Linked DNA regions of Pyxidicoccus trucidator. The protein of the gene in region 2 binds, or shares a complex with, the protein of the main gene of each other region. Links are inferred from orthologs where the notes say so. Each region holds a gene or a part of one and is shown on either strand. Other genes may lie near its edges.

The links.
Region 1: the proteins of tsaD (region 2) and tsaE are in contact, whole or in part, in a crystal structure (PDB 6N9A), measured with the Thermotoga maritima proteins. The link is inferred for Pyxidicoccus trucidator from one-to-one orthologs. Residues at the interface, in WP_004082750.1 of Thermotoga maritima: Cys10, Asp11, Arg49, His50, Leu82, Gly84, Gly135, Gly136, Glu154, Thr155, Leu156, Asp157, Asp158, Ser159, Glu162, Asp165, Lys166, Arg169, Leu170, Tyr175, Lys213, Thr214, Leu217, Tyr218, Gln221, Arg222, Asn324; in WP_004082108.1 of Thermotoga maritima: Leu37, Gly38, Lys46, Lys57, Val59, Lys60, Ser61, Thr63, Phe64, Thr65, Leu66, Met67, Val69, Pro71, Tyr82, Arg83, Leu84, Asp86, Asp88, Phe89, Asp93, Ile128, Asp130, Glu131, Arg134.

Annotation. Positions count from the first base shown.
Region 1 is NZ_JAAIXZ010000017.1:88,132-94,471, forward strand. Bases 3,194-6,193 are described here. They hold tsaE (tRNA (adenosine(37)-N6)-threonylcarbamoyltransferase complex ATPase subunit type 1 TsaE), read right to left. Parts: upstream 4,937-6,193; coding sequence 4,451-4,936; downstream 3,194-4,450. Other genes in these bases: G4D85_RS36485 (pentapeptide repeat-containing protein), read left to right, coding at 3,289-4,449; G4D85_RS36495 (NAD(P)H-hydrate dehydratase), read right to left, coding at 4,933-6,193. In the rest of the region: hutU (urocanate hydratase), read left to right, coding at 1-222; G4D85_RS36470 (hypothetical protein), read left to right, coding at 237-971; hutI (imidazolonepropionase), read left to right, coding at 975-2,240; G4D85_RS36480 (class II glutamine amidotransferase), read left to right, coding at 2,329-3,192; more of G4D85_RS36495, read right to left, coding at 6,194-6,340. UniProt on the Escherichia coli protein: Required for the formation of a threonylcarbamoyl group on adenosine at position 37 (t(6)A37) in tRNAs that read codons beginning with adenine.
Region 2 is NZ_JAAIXZ010000016.1:281,559-287,778, forward strand. What follows is about bases 1,939-4,818. They hold tsaD (tRNA (adenosine(37)-N6)-threonylcarbamoyltransferase complex transferase subunit TsaD), read right to left. Parts: upstream 3,937-4,818; coding sequence 2,941-3,936; downstream 1,939-2,940. Other genes in these bases: G4D85_RS36190 (hypothetical protein), read left to right, coding at 1,939-2,058; rsmA (16S rRNA (adenine(1518)-N(6)/adenine(1519)-N(6))-dimethyltransferase RsmA), read right to left, coding at 2,068-2,925; G4D85_RS36205 (response regulator), read right to left, coding at 3,981-4,818. In the rest of the region: panB (3-methyl-2-oxobutanoate hydroxymethyltransferase), read right to left, coding at 1-741; G4D85_RS36185 (deoxynucleoside kinase), read right to left, coding at 905-1,549; more of G4D85_RS36190, read left to right, coding at 1,777-1,938; more of G4D85_RS36205, read right to left, coding at 4,819-6,220.

The DNA.
Region 1 (6,340 bases), on a different replicon or contig from region 2:
TGGGTGTCCTTCCACCACGGCGGCGGCGTGGGCATGGGCTACTCGCTGCACGCCGGCCAGGTCATCGTCGCGGACGGCACGCCCGAGGCCGCGCGCCGCATCGAGCGCGTGCTCACCAGCGACCCCGGCATGGGCGTGCTGCGCCACGCGGACGCGGGCTACCCGGAAGCCATCGAGGTGGCGAAGCAGCGCGGCGTGAAGATTCCCGGCATCACCGTCTGAGCCTGGAGGCCGCCATGCACCGCACGCGCTCGAGGTCCCTCCTGGTGCTGATCGCCGCGCTCGCCGCGCTGGCGGGCTGTGCCCCCACGGCCATGGGCCCCATGGTGATGCGCCTGGGGCCCGGGTTTCCGGACAAGAACCTCGGCCAGCTGGGGGTGCGTACGGGCCCCCGGCTCAGCGCCCCCCTCGCCGGTGCCCAGCCGTTCCTCGGCGAGGGAGACCAGTTCCGGGGTGACGACGCCAGCTTCTCCACGCAGCAGTGGGGCATGGCGCTCGACGCGGCGATAACGTGGCCCCTGTCCGAGCGGCTGCACCTCCACACCGGCATCCAGGGGGAGTTCTTCCTCCCCCTGCCCCTCCCCGGCTACGGGCTCTACGCGGGGGCCTCGTACTACGTGGGCTCCGAGCGGCTGGGACTGGCCCCCGCGATGGCGCTGCGCGGGGCCACGGACTTCGGGCTCAACACCCGGGGCGGCCCGGGGAGCATGTTCGGCGCGGAGGCGTCGTGCGCCTTCACGCTCCAGCCGGAGAAGAACGTGTCGCTGGGCCTGGTGCCTTTCTTCGCGTGGCACGTCATGGGCTCGCGTGAGGCCTCGGACACGGCGGTGTACTACGGCGGCGTGGTGGCGGCGCGCTTCACCTGGGGCTGGCTGGACAACGTGGAGCTGTCCGGCGGCTTTGGCCGGGCGAAGGCCGGAAGCGGGGCGAGCTGGAACGTCCCCATCATGGGCGTGCGAGGAGGTCGCTGACACATGGACGCGCTGGAGCTGCTGGTCCGCAACACCTCCGAAGTGCTCAAGGTGGAGGGCACGCACCGCGAGAAGGCGGAGCACGCCCTCACCCCTTATCCTGGCGCCTGCGTGGGTCTGCGCTCGGGCCGCGTCGCGTATGTGGGGCCGGAGTCGGAGCTGCCCGACGGCGCGGTGGACGCCAGCACCGAGCTGGTGGACGCCCGGGGCGGCTTCGTGGGCCCTGCCTTCGTGGACCCGCACACGCACCTCGTCTTCGCGGGGGAGCGCTCCGCGGAGTTTGATTTGCGCAACCAGGGCGCCACGTACCTGGAAATCGCCAAGGCGGGCGGCGGCATCGTCAGCACGGTGCGGGCCACGCGCGCCGCCAGCGAGGACGAGCTGGTGAAGCTCGCCCTGCCCCGCCTCCAGCGTCTGCTGGCGCATGGCGTGACGGTGGCGGAGGTGAAGAGCGGCTACGGGCTCGACTTGGAGAACGAGCTGAAGATGCTGCGCGTGGTGCGCCGGCTGAACGGGCTGACGCCGGTGGAGCTGGTGCCCACGCTGCTGTGCGCGCACGCGGTGCCCGAGGAGTACCGGGGGCGGCGCGAGGACTACGTGCGGCTGTGCATCAACGAAATCCTCCCCGCCGTGGCGCAGGAGGGCCTGGCGCGCTTCTGCGACGTCTTCGTGGAGGAGAGCGCCTTCACCGTGGACGAGGCCCGCCGCATCCTCACCACCGCCCGCGCCCTGGGAATGATTCCCCGGCTGCACGCGGACCAGCTCACCGCCTGCGGCGCCTCGGAGCTCGCGGCGGAACTTGGAGCCGCAACGGCCGACCACCTGGAGCAGCTGACGGAGTCGGGCCTGCGTGCGCTGGCCGAGGCGAACGTCACCGCCGTACTCGTGCCCACCTCCACACTGTTCCTGCGCATGCGTCCCTATGCCCCCGGGCGCAGGTTGCGTGATGCGGGCATCAACGTTGCTTTGGGTTCAAACGTGAATCCTGGCTCGGCCATGAGTGAAAACCTGGCCTTGGCGCTGGGGCTGGCGTGTCTGGAGAACGGGCTCAGCGCGGCCGAAGCCTACTGGGCCGCTACCCGAGGCGCCGCGCTCTCGTTGGGGCTGCAAACACATGGGCGCCTGTCCGTGGGAGACCCGGGCGACCTGGTGGTCTTCAGCTGTGCTTCGTACCGGCATCTGCCCTACCATCTAGGAGTAGGTCACGCGCGGGTGGTGGTGAAGACCGGACGTGTCGTCGTCCGGCAGGAGATGAATTCCTGCGCGTGAAGTGGCGTCGCTTTGACAGGCGACGTATTCCGGTGAGACACGAGAACTTCTCGTCGGGGCCGGGCTGTATAGATACCTGCCGCTTGCCATGTGCCGACTCTTTGGATTCCGTTCATCGACGCCCGCAGCCGTTCACCCTTCGCTGGTGACGGAGAAGAACTCGCTGCTCATCCAGTCGCGTGAGCACAAGGACGGGTGGGGCATTGCCGCCTACGGTGCGGAGCCTCTGCCTCTCGTCGCCCACGGTGTGGGGCCCGCGCACAGCGACCCTGACTTCGAGCGCGTGAGCAGCCGGGTGTCGTCTCACACGGTGGTGGCGCACATCCGCCTCGCGTCCGTGGGCGCGGTGGAGCTGCGCAACTCGCACCCCTTCCACCATGGCCGCTGGTCCTTCGGGCACAACGGGACGGTGCGCGAGTTCGCGAGGCACCGGCCCGCCGTGGAAGCGCTCATCAGCCCGAGCTTCCGCCCCAACATCAAGGGGACGACGGACAGCGAGCGCTGCTTCTACCTGTTCCTTACCCGGCTGTCGGCCAGGCACTCGCTCGAGCACCCGGTCCCTGTGGAGTCCGTGGCCCGCGCGGTGGCGGAGACGATGTCGCTGGTGGCGGCGATTACGGACCAGCCCGGGGACCCGAACCGCTCGGCGATGAACTTCCTGGTGACGAACGGCGAGGTGATGGTGGCCTCGCGCCGCAACCGTCCGCTCCTCCTGTCCACGGGGCCGAGCTGCGGTGGGGTGGCGGGGCTGCCTCCGGTGGGCACGCAGGTGCCGCAGTTCGTCGTCGCCAGCGAGTCGCTGTGCGGTGGGCCGTACTGGGGCACGGTGGACGAGGAGGACGTCATCGGAGTGGACGCGCGCCTCGTGTTCCACCGCTGGCGCGTGCCCGAGCTGGCCGGGGGGGATTTGTTTCCGCCCGTGAATCCGGGCGCTCCGCAAAACGCGGCGTAAGCGCCGGGTGTGGCGCTTCTCTCTTGAGCGCCGCACACGCGAGGGAGCGTCCCTGATGCGCTTCAGGTTCCTCGCGCGCTGGAGGCCGCTCTCGTGATGCGCGCGGATGCACTCGCCGCGCGCTGGAACACCCCTGACGGCCAGCGCCGACGCGAGCAACTCATCGCCATGGGCCTGCGAGGTCCCTGGCGAGAGGTGCTGGTCGGCTTCCCCGGCACGGAGGCGCTGGGGGGCAACCTCGGAGGACTCCGGGGCATCGACCTGACGCAGCAGGAGCTGAGCGGCGCGGACCTCGTGAGGGCGCGGCTGGAGGGCGCGGTGCTGGAGGACTGCGGGCTCCAGGACGCGCGGCTGGAGCTTGCGACGCTGTCAGGGGCCTCGCTGCGCCATGCCCGGATGGAGCGCGCGAACCTGACGGCGTGTGTGGCCCTGGGCGCGAGCTGGGACGACGCGTTCCTGGAGGGCGCGGTGCTCACGGCGTCCAACCTGACGCGCAGCTCCTTCCGCCGTGCACAGCTGCGAGATGCCCGGTTCGACAAGGCCACGTTGCAGCTCGCGGACCTCCGCAACGCGGACCTGCGGGACACGAGCCTGTACTTCTGCGACCTGGAGGACGCGCTCCTCACGTGCGCGCGGTGGGAGCCGGAGCGGGTGTATCCGTATTCGGCCCGGGACTTCGTGCGTGAGGCGCGGAGGGCGGGCTACCCGTCCTTCATCGAGCCCATCCTGATGCTTCAGGGAGGTGCTGGGCTCCTCCGCCTCACGAACCGGCGAGCCCTCCTGCACATCGAGGCGGGGGTGGACGCCAGCTCCGACCTGGATGCGGAAGTGAGCTCGATCTTGAAGGAACGGAACTGGCGCATGCACATGGTCGCGGCGGCGGCCGTTGTGCTGGGGGGCGCGAACGAGCACACCCTGGCGGCCCTGTGGGACGTCCTGGACCGGTGGAGCTGGGCCCATCCTCAGCTCACGGTGGCGTTACTCCTGAGAGACCCTGACTTCGAGGAGCGCGTGCGAGCCCGGATGCACGCCGCCAGCCCGACCCGCCCAGAGAAGGCTGGCACCCCGGACATGAGCGAGGTGCGGGCCTGTCTCGTGTGGGGACTCCATCTGCGGACGACCGCCACTCACCTGCCGACGCTCGGCCTGCGCGGGTCGGTGGAGCACGCCCATCGCTGGCTCGTGCGCCTCCACGAACAGGTGGACCCGCGCATCCAGGCGCAGTGGCATTCAACGCCTCATTCAGCGGCGGAGTGATTCAAGACATCCACGCGTCGAGCAACACTGCCGGCCGTGCCCCGAAGGCCTCAGCCGTGAGCTCGCGCGCATCGCCGCCTGTGTGCCGCAACGTCACGCGCAGGAACTCACGGGGCGCAGCCGCCGGAATCCGGTCCAGCCACTCCACCAACGAGGCCCCGTCCCCGCTCTCCACCATGTCCAGGAAGCCGGTGGAGTACAGGTCGTCGTAGTTCGCCAGCCGGTACAGGTCCGCGTGGTACAGCGGAATTCTTCCCGAGTACGGATACACAATCGCAAACGTGGGACTGGCCACCTCCGAGCGAGGCACTTCCGCGCCCTCGGCCACGCCGCGCGCCAGGTGTGTCTTCCCCGCGCCCAGCTCGCCAATCAGCCCCACGAAGTCACCCGGCCGTAGCAGCTTGCCCAGCCGCACGCCCAGCGCATGCGTCTCCTCGGGAGACTCCAGGCGCAGCGTCTTCACTCGCGTCGCGGTCTCGCTGCTCATCGGCCCCACCGGACCCACAAATCACACAGCCCCTGCTCCACCAGGTCTCCGGCAATCAGCCCCAGCTGCCCGCGCCGTGCCGCCGCCATATCACCAGCGAGCCCATGCGCATACACCGCCGTCCACACCGCGTCCGGCATCGGAAAGCCCTGGGCCAGGAACGCACCGCACAGGCCCGACAGCACGTCCCCCGAGCCTCCCGTGGCCATGCCCGGGTTCCCCGTGGTGTTGATGAACACGCGCCCATCCGGATGGGCCGTCAGCGTCCTGTCACCCTTCAGCACCACCGTCACCCCGAGCCCCGAGGACAGCTGCTTCACCAGCTCCAGCCGCCGCGTCTGGACCTCCTTCGTCGGCTTCCCCGTCAGCCGCGCCATCTCTCCCGGGTGCGGCGTGAGCACCACCGGCCCCTTCGCCTTCCGCAGCACCGACAGGTCCGTGGCCACCGCGTTGAGTGCGTCCGCATCCAGCACCGCCGGCAGCTCCAGCCGCGACAGCAGCTCGCCAATCAGCGCTCCCGTCTCCGGGCCGCGCGGAATCCCGGGCCCCATGACGAGCGCATCCTTGCCCTCGGCCGCCGCCAGCAGCGCGTTCAGGTCGCTCAGCCCCAGCGGCCCTGTGCCGTCCAGGGGCGTGCCCATGATTTCCGCCGAGTGCGACTGAATCGTGTCCAGCGCATCCCCGCGCGCCGCCACCGTGACGAGCCCCGCGCCCGAGCGCAGCGCCGACTTCGCCACCAGCGCCGCCGCGCCCGTCTTCCCCCGGCTCCCCGCCACCACCAGCACGTGCCCGAAGGTGCCCTTGTGCGAGTCCGCCCGGCGCACCGGCAGCGTGGCGCGCGCGTCCGCCTCCTCCACCACCAGCAGCTTCGGCCCGGACAGGTCCTTCGAGGCCTCGCCGCCCATGCCGATGTCCACCCGCCGCACCCGCCCGCACAGCGAGGCCCCGGGCTCCAGCACCTGCCCCGGCTTGAGGAAGCCGAAGGCCACCGTGACATCCGCCTCCACGCACGGCGAGAAGGGCTCGCCCGTGTCGCTCTGCAGGCCCGAGGGCACGTCCGCCGCCACCACCTTCGCCCCCGCGAACCGCCAGCGGGAAATCGCGCCAATCGCCTCGGCGAACTCCCCGGCCGGCGCACGGCTCAGCCCCGTGCCGAACAGCGCATCCACCACCACGTCGCCGTGCCCCAACTCCGGCAGCGACGCCAGCGAGCGGGGCACCACGCCGAAGCCCTTCAGCGCCGCGAGATTCCGCTTCGACTCCACGGTCAGCTTCGCCGCGTCCCCCACCAGCGCCACGAGCACGCGCGCCCCACCCTCCTGGAGGAAGCGCGCCGCGACCAGCCCGTCCCCGCCGTTGTTCCCAGGGCCGCACAGCACGGTGACGCGCCCCTCCGGGCCGGCC
Region 2 (6,220 bases):
GGCGGCCTCGGTAATCGAGCCGTGCAGGTTGGCGTAGCGCTTGACGAACTTCGGCTTGAAGTCCGGGTTCATCCCCAGCAGGTCGTAGCAGACCAGCACCTGGCCATCGCAGTCGATGCCGGCGCCGATGCCGATGGTGGGGATGGACAGGCTCTGCGTCACCGTGCGCGCCAATTCCAGGGGCACGCCCTCCAACACCAGCGCGTAGGCCCCGGCCTGCTCCAGCGCCAGCGCGTCATCGAGAATCTTGCGGGCCTGCTCCTCGTCGCGGCCCTGGACGACATAGCCGCCCATCTTGTGGACGGACTGGGGCGTCAGCCCCAGGTGGCCCATGACGGGGATGCTGGCGCGGGTAATCGCGCGCACCGTCTCGGCGAACTCGGCGCCACCCTCCAGCTTGACGCTGCCCACGCCTCCCTCGGACACCAGGCGGCCGGCGTTGCGCACCGCCTCCTGGGGGGACACCTGGTAGCTCATGAAGGGAAGGTCGCCCACCACGTGGGCCCGGCGCGCACCGCGCGTCACGGCGGCGGAGTGGTAGACCATCTGGTCCATCGTCACCGGGAGCGTCGAGTCATGCCCCTGGACGACCATGCCCAGCGAATCACCTACCAACAGCACGTCCGCGCCCGCCTGGTCGAGGATGTGGGCAAACGTGGCGTCGTAGGCGGTAACCATGCAGATCTTCTGGCCGATCTGCTTGAAGCGCTTCAGCGTATGGATGGTGACCTTGTCCTTCACGGTTCACCTCCTTGGGTCGACGGGTTGAACGGCCGTTTCGGACCCTTTCGCCCCTCGCCGTCCCTTGCGGAATCGCCGGAAGCCCTGGGTCCTACCGCACTCTAACGCCCTCCGGGCGGCCGTGGGGGCCTGGAGGGCGAGCGTCCCGCCGGGAGCCTGGATTTCAGGCCCGTCGGGAAGCCTTCGGAAGGTAGTGCTGGGTGCCCGGCTTCGCCTTCCGGATGGTGGCCAGCAGGTCCTCCCGGTCCGCCTCGTTGTTGACGAAGTCGATGTCCGAGGTGTCGACCACCAGCAGCGGCGTCTCCGTGTAGTGGAAGAAGAAGCTGTTGTAGGAGTGGACGAGCCCCTCCAGGTACCCGGAGTCGAACTTGCGCTCGAACTCGCGGCCCCGCTTCTTGATGCGTTGCAGCAGCACGTCCAGGCGGGCCTGGAGGTAGACGACGAGGTCCGGCTTGGCCACGCGGGGCCCGAGCGCCTCGAAGACGCGCTCGTAGAGGGCGAGCTCGTGGGCGTCCAGGTTGAGGTGCGCGAAGATGCGGTCCTTGGCGAACAGGTAGTCGCTGACCGTCATGGAGCTGAAGAGGTCCTGCTGGAACAGGTCCTGCTGCTGCCGGAAGCGCGACAGGAGGAAGAAGATCTGCGTCTGGAACGCGAACTTCTGCCGGTCCGTGTAGAAGCTGGAGAGGAAGGGGTTTTCCTCCACCACTTCCAGGATGCGCCGGCCCGCCAGGCGCTCCGCCAGGATGTTGGAGAGACTCGTCTTGCCCACGCCAATGGGCCCCTCGACCACGATGTACCGGTAGTCCATCCGCCGAGGCCTCCCGACCGCGGAATGCGCCACTCACGGCCGCGCGCCCAGCTCGCGCGAGGGCACGGCCACGCATCCGGGCGGATAACACAACACGGACGCCTGAAGCCGGCAATTTTCCACGGCCGCACGCCGCGTCCGGGAGGCCTTCGCTCCCTTGACGCTCTGGAAGGCATCCCCTACGGTCCGCGCGACTTCATGGCGTGTGCGCGGGACGGTCTCCGGACATGAGTGGCGGCAGGCAGCGGGCGAAGACGGTGGTGTTGCTGGAGGAGGCCCGTCAGAGCACCGCCCCCAAGGCCACACCCGCACCCCCGGTGGAGCCGGATCCGCTCTACGGCGTGGTGCTGCTGAAGACGGCCCTGGAGCTGAAGCGACGCCAGGACGGCACGGTGGAGGAAATCCTCCGGAGCGTGCTGGCGCGCATGCGCATCCCCGAGGCCGAGTTCTTCGCGTACCTGGAGCAGCAGGGCGGCCTGCTCCAGGCGCTCGGCCTTCGCCAGCGCTAGGCCCCTTCCCTACTCCTCCAGCTTCAGAGCGGGGACGGGCGCCACCACCGGGCCGAGCGCGCGCTCAATCGCGGCGAACTCCTCGGGCGCGAGCGTCTCCGCGCGGCGCTGGGGGTCCACACCCGCGGCCTGCATCGCGGCGACGAGCACCTCCGGCGAGCCCAGCGTGGGGTCCGACTTGATGGAGTTGAGCAGCGTCTTGCGCCGGTGGGCGAAGGACGCCTTCACCACGCGGGTGAAGCGGGCCTCGTCGATGATGGGCGCGCGCGGGGCCTTGCGACGCGTGAGGCGCAGCACGGCGGAGTCCACCTTCGGCGGCGGGTGGAAGCGCCAGGACTCCAGCGTGAGGATGTTCTCCGCGTCGAAGTGCAGGCCGAGCAGCACGGTGAGCAGGCCGTAGTCCCGGTTGCCGGGCTCCGCGGCGAGCCGCTCCACCACTTCCTTCTGGAGCGTGAAGACGGCGCGCGAGACGCGGGAGCGCTGCTCCAGCACGCGGAAGAGAATCTGGCTGGACAGGTGGTACGGGAGGTTGCCCACCACGGCCACGTCGGGCGCACCGGCCACCTCGGCGAAGTCCACCGTGGCGGCGTTGCCGGCCACCACGTGCACGCCGGGGATGGCCTCCTTCTCCAGCACCGTCAGCATGTCGCGGTCCCGCTCCACGGCGGTGACACGGGCGCCGGTGGCGGCGAGGAAGCGCGTGAGGTGGCCCAGGCCGGGGCCCAATTCCACCACCGGCTCGCCCTCGCGCAGGTTCACCGCGTCGGCGATGGCCTCCAGGGCCTCCTCGTCACCGAGGAAGTTCTGCCCCCAGCTGTGCTTGGGGCGCAGGCCATGACGTCTGAGGATTTCTCGCGGCGATTCCACCCGGTCTCCTTCTCTCTACATGCGCCAGGCGGGGTCCGCCGCCAGGCGGAAGTCTCCGCGCAGGCCGCGGCGGTACGCCTCATACCCCGCCACCGCGATCATCGCCCCATTGTCCGTGCACAACCGCACCGGCGGCAGGAACATGTTCAGCCCCCGGTCCTCCGCCCGCGCCTTGCACAGCGCGCGCAGCCGTGAGTTGGCCGCCACGCCTCCACACAGCACCAGGTTCTTGTGGCCCAGCCGGCGGGCGGCGGCCACCAGCTTCTTCGACAGCACGTCCGCCACCGCCTCCTGGAAGGACGCGCACAAGTCCGACAGCGCCTGCCCCTCGGGCACGCCGTGCTTCTGCACGTGGTGCAGCACCGCCGTCTTCAGGCCGGAGAAGGAGACGTCGAAGTTGTCGCCGGGCAGCGCGCGCGGGAAGCGGATGGCCTCCGGGTTTCCCTTCTGCGCGAGTTGGTCGATGGGCAGCCCGCCCGGGTACGGCAGCCCGAGGATGCGCGCCGTCTTGTCGTACGCCTCGCCGGCCGCGTCGTCGCGGGTGCTGCCCACCAGCTTGTAGCTGCCATAGGCCTGCACGTCGTAGAGGCTGGTGTGGCCGCCGGAGACGACGAGCCCGAGGAACGGCGGCTCGGGGGCATCCTCGATGAGCCGGATGGCCAGCAGATGGCCCTCCAGGTGGTTGGCGCCGACGAAGGGCTTGCCGGTGGCGAGGCTCAGCCCCTTGGCCACCTGCAACCCCACCAGCAGGGCGCCGATGAGGCCCGGCCCGGAGGTGACGGCGATGAGGTCCACGTCGTCGAGCGTCTTCTCCGCGCGGGTGAGGGCCTCGTGGATGACGGGCATCACCTGGACGATGTGGTTGCGGCTGGCCAATTCCGGCACCACTCCGCCCCAGCGCCGGTGGATGTCCACCTGGGTGGACACGACGTCGGACAGCACGCGGCGACCGTCGGCGACGACGGCGGCGGCGGTCTCATCACAGGAGGTTTCCAGTCCGAGGACGAGCAAGGCGGCTCACTTCTCCGAAGCAGTGGGAGTGGCCGCCAGCCCGCTCAGTTGCCCAGTCCCTTGAGCAGCGAGCGGACCTCGTTGGCGGAGGCTCCCGTCGGTTCCAGGAACAAGTACCTCTTGTAGGCCTCGGCCGCCTGGGAATTCCGCCCGGTGGACTGGTACGCCATGCCGAGCGACAGCCAGGCACGCGCATTCCGGTCCTCCTCCTTGACGACTTCCTGGAGGAGCTTGGCGGCCTCGCGGTGGGCGGACTGCGCGATGGAGCCGTTCACCAGCGAGATGCCCAGGCCGGCCTTCGCCTCCATGGAGGCCGGCTTGAGCGCCAGCGCCTTGCGGTAGCTGATGGCGGCGGACATGTGCCGGCCACCGACGATGGCCGCCTTCGCCGCCTTCACCAGGCTGGCGTACTCGACCTCCGGGTCCACCGGCGGCGTGTTGACGTCCGCAGTCACGGGGCCCGCGTCGGCGGCCTCGACCTTCGGTGCCTCCACGGTGGCCGTCCCCGCGTCCGGCGTGGCGGCGGGAGTCGGCGCGGTGGCGGTGGCCGTGCCCGCGTCGGCGGCCGTCGGCGTGGCCGTCTCGGGCGGCGTGGGCGGAACCTGCGGCGGGTCCTTCTCCGGCACCTGCACCGTGTTGTTCGGGGTCGGCTGCTCCACCGGGGGCTTCGGGGCCGGGTCCTGCTTCTTGCCGGAGCCTCCGCCCACGACGACGACCGCGGCGACCGCGCCGATGAGCAGCAGGCCCGCGGCCACGTACAGGCCGGTGCGCTTGGGGCGGACGGCCTCGGCCTGCGCCGCGTCGCTGGACACGGCCTTCGCCTCGGAGGACGTCGCGGCCTTCGTCTCCACGGCGGGCGACGGCGACTTCGGCTCGGCGGGCTTCTCCGTGACGGCGACCGGCGCCGACGGCGCGCCCGTGTAGCCGGGCAGCGGCGCGCTCGGCGTCGGCGGCTCCTCGGAGATGTCGGGCGCCAGCGGCGTGGCGGCGACGGGAACCCCGTGGCCAGGGTACGGCGGCAGCGCGAGCTGCTGCGGCGGAGGGGACTCCTCCACCTCGAGGATGGGCTCGGAGTCCGCGGACTCATGAGAGCCGGAGCCCCTGCCACTCACCAACGTCACCTCGGACGACGGCGGAGCAGGCGCCGGCGGGGGCACGGGCGGGAACGGGTTGGGGCCCACAGCGGCGCCACCGAAGATGGGGGCGCGCGGCGCCGCGGGCGGCTCGACGGAGGCGGCGGCCTGGGCGAAGGCAGGGGACGAGGAACCGGACGCCCTGGCGTTCCCGCTGCCACGCGGCCCGGAAGACCAGAGCGAGCCCGGGCCCCACGTGGACGCCGAGCCGATGCCCTCGGTGTCCACGCGGCTCCAGTCCAGCAGCAGGCTGCGGTGCGCGTGCTCCACGGCGCGGTGGGCTGGGGGCGGCTCCACGAGGAAGGCCGAGCCCTCCTCGGCGGGAGGCAGCGGCGGCGCCGCCACCGGCTCCTCGGCGGCACCGTTGCGTCGGGGCCTCGCGGGGAAGACGACGACGTTCGCCGGCTGGGCCGGCCCCGTCGCGGCAGCAGCCGCCGAGGCCTCGTCCTCCACGCCCGCGGGCGGCGCGAGCACGCTCGGCGGCATGGCGCGGGGCGCGGGTGGGACGTCCACGGGCGCGACGGGCGGCGGCTCGGGCGCCACGGCCACGGGGACCGGAGCCGGCTCGGGCGCCACGGCCACGGGGGCCGGCGGCGGCTCGGGCGCGGCGGGGGCGGGCTCCACGGGCGCGCTCGGCGGCGGGGCCGCGTTGAGCCACTGCTCGATGCCGGGCTTGCTGCTCTGCACCGGCTCCAGCGGGGCGTTGCCCAGCTCGCGGATGAGGCCCTCGAAGTACAGCTTGCTGATGATGCCCAGCGCGGCCAGGTCCTCGAAGTCCGAGTCCTCCACCACGCGGCTCAGGGTGCGCTTGCCGTCGAACAGGCGCAGCAGCCCGTTCACCTCGTCCGGAATCTCCGAGAGACGGTCGGCGAGTTGGTGGTAGTCAATCTCGAACACCGTCTCCAGCGGAGGCAGCTGCTCGAGCATGCGCCCCCACTCGTCCAGGCGGCGCATGCCCTCCATCAGCAGGCCCTGGGTGGAGATCTCGATGCGCTCCGGACGGTCCAGCGCGCTGAACTGCACCTCGAACTGACCCTCGAAGGTGTTCAGCATGCGGTAGAAGGCGTTCTCGCCCTTGAGCCGCCCCAGCTCCGCGTCAACGACCCGGCCGTCCTTGAAGTAGACGGTGCCGGTGCGCTCGCCCTGGATGT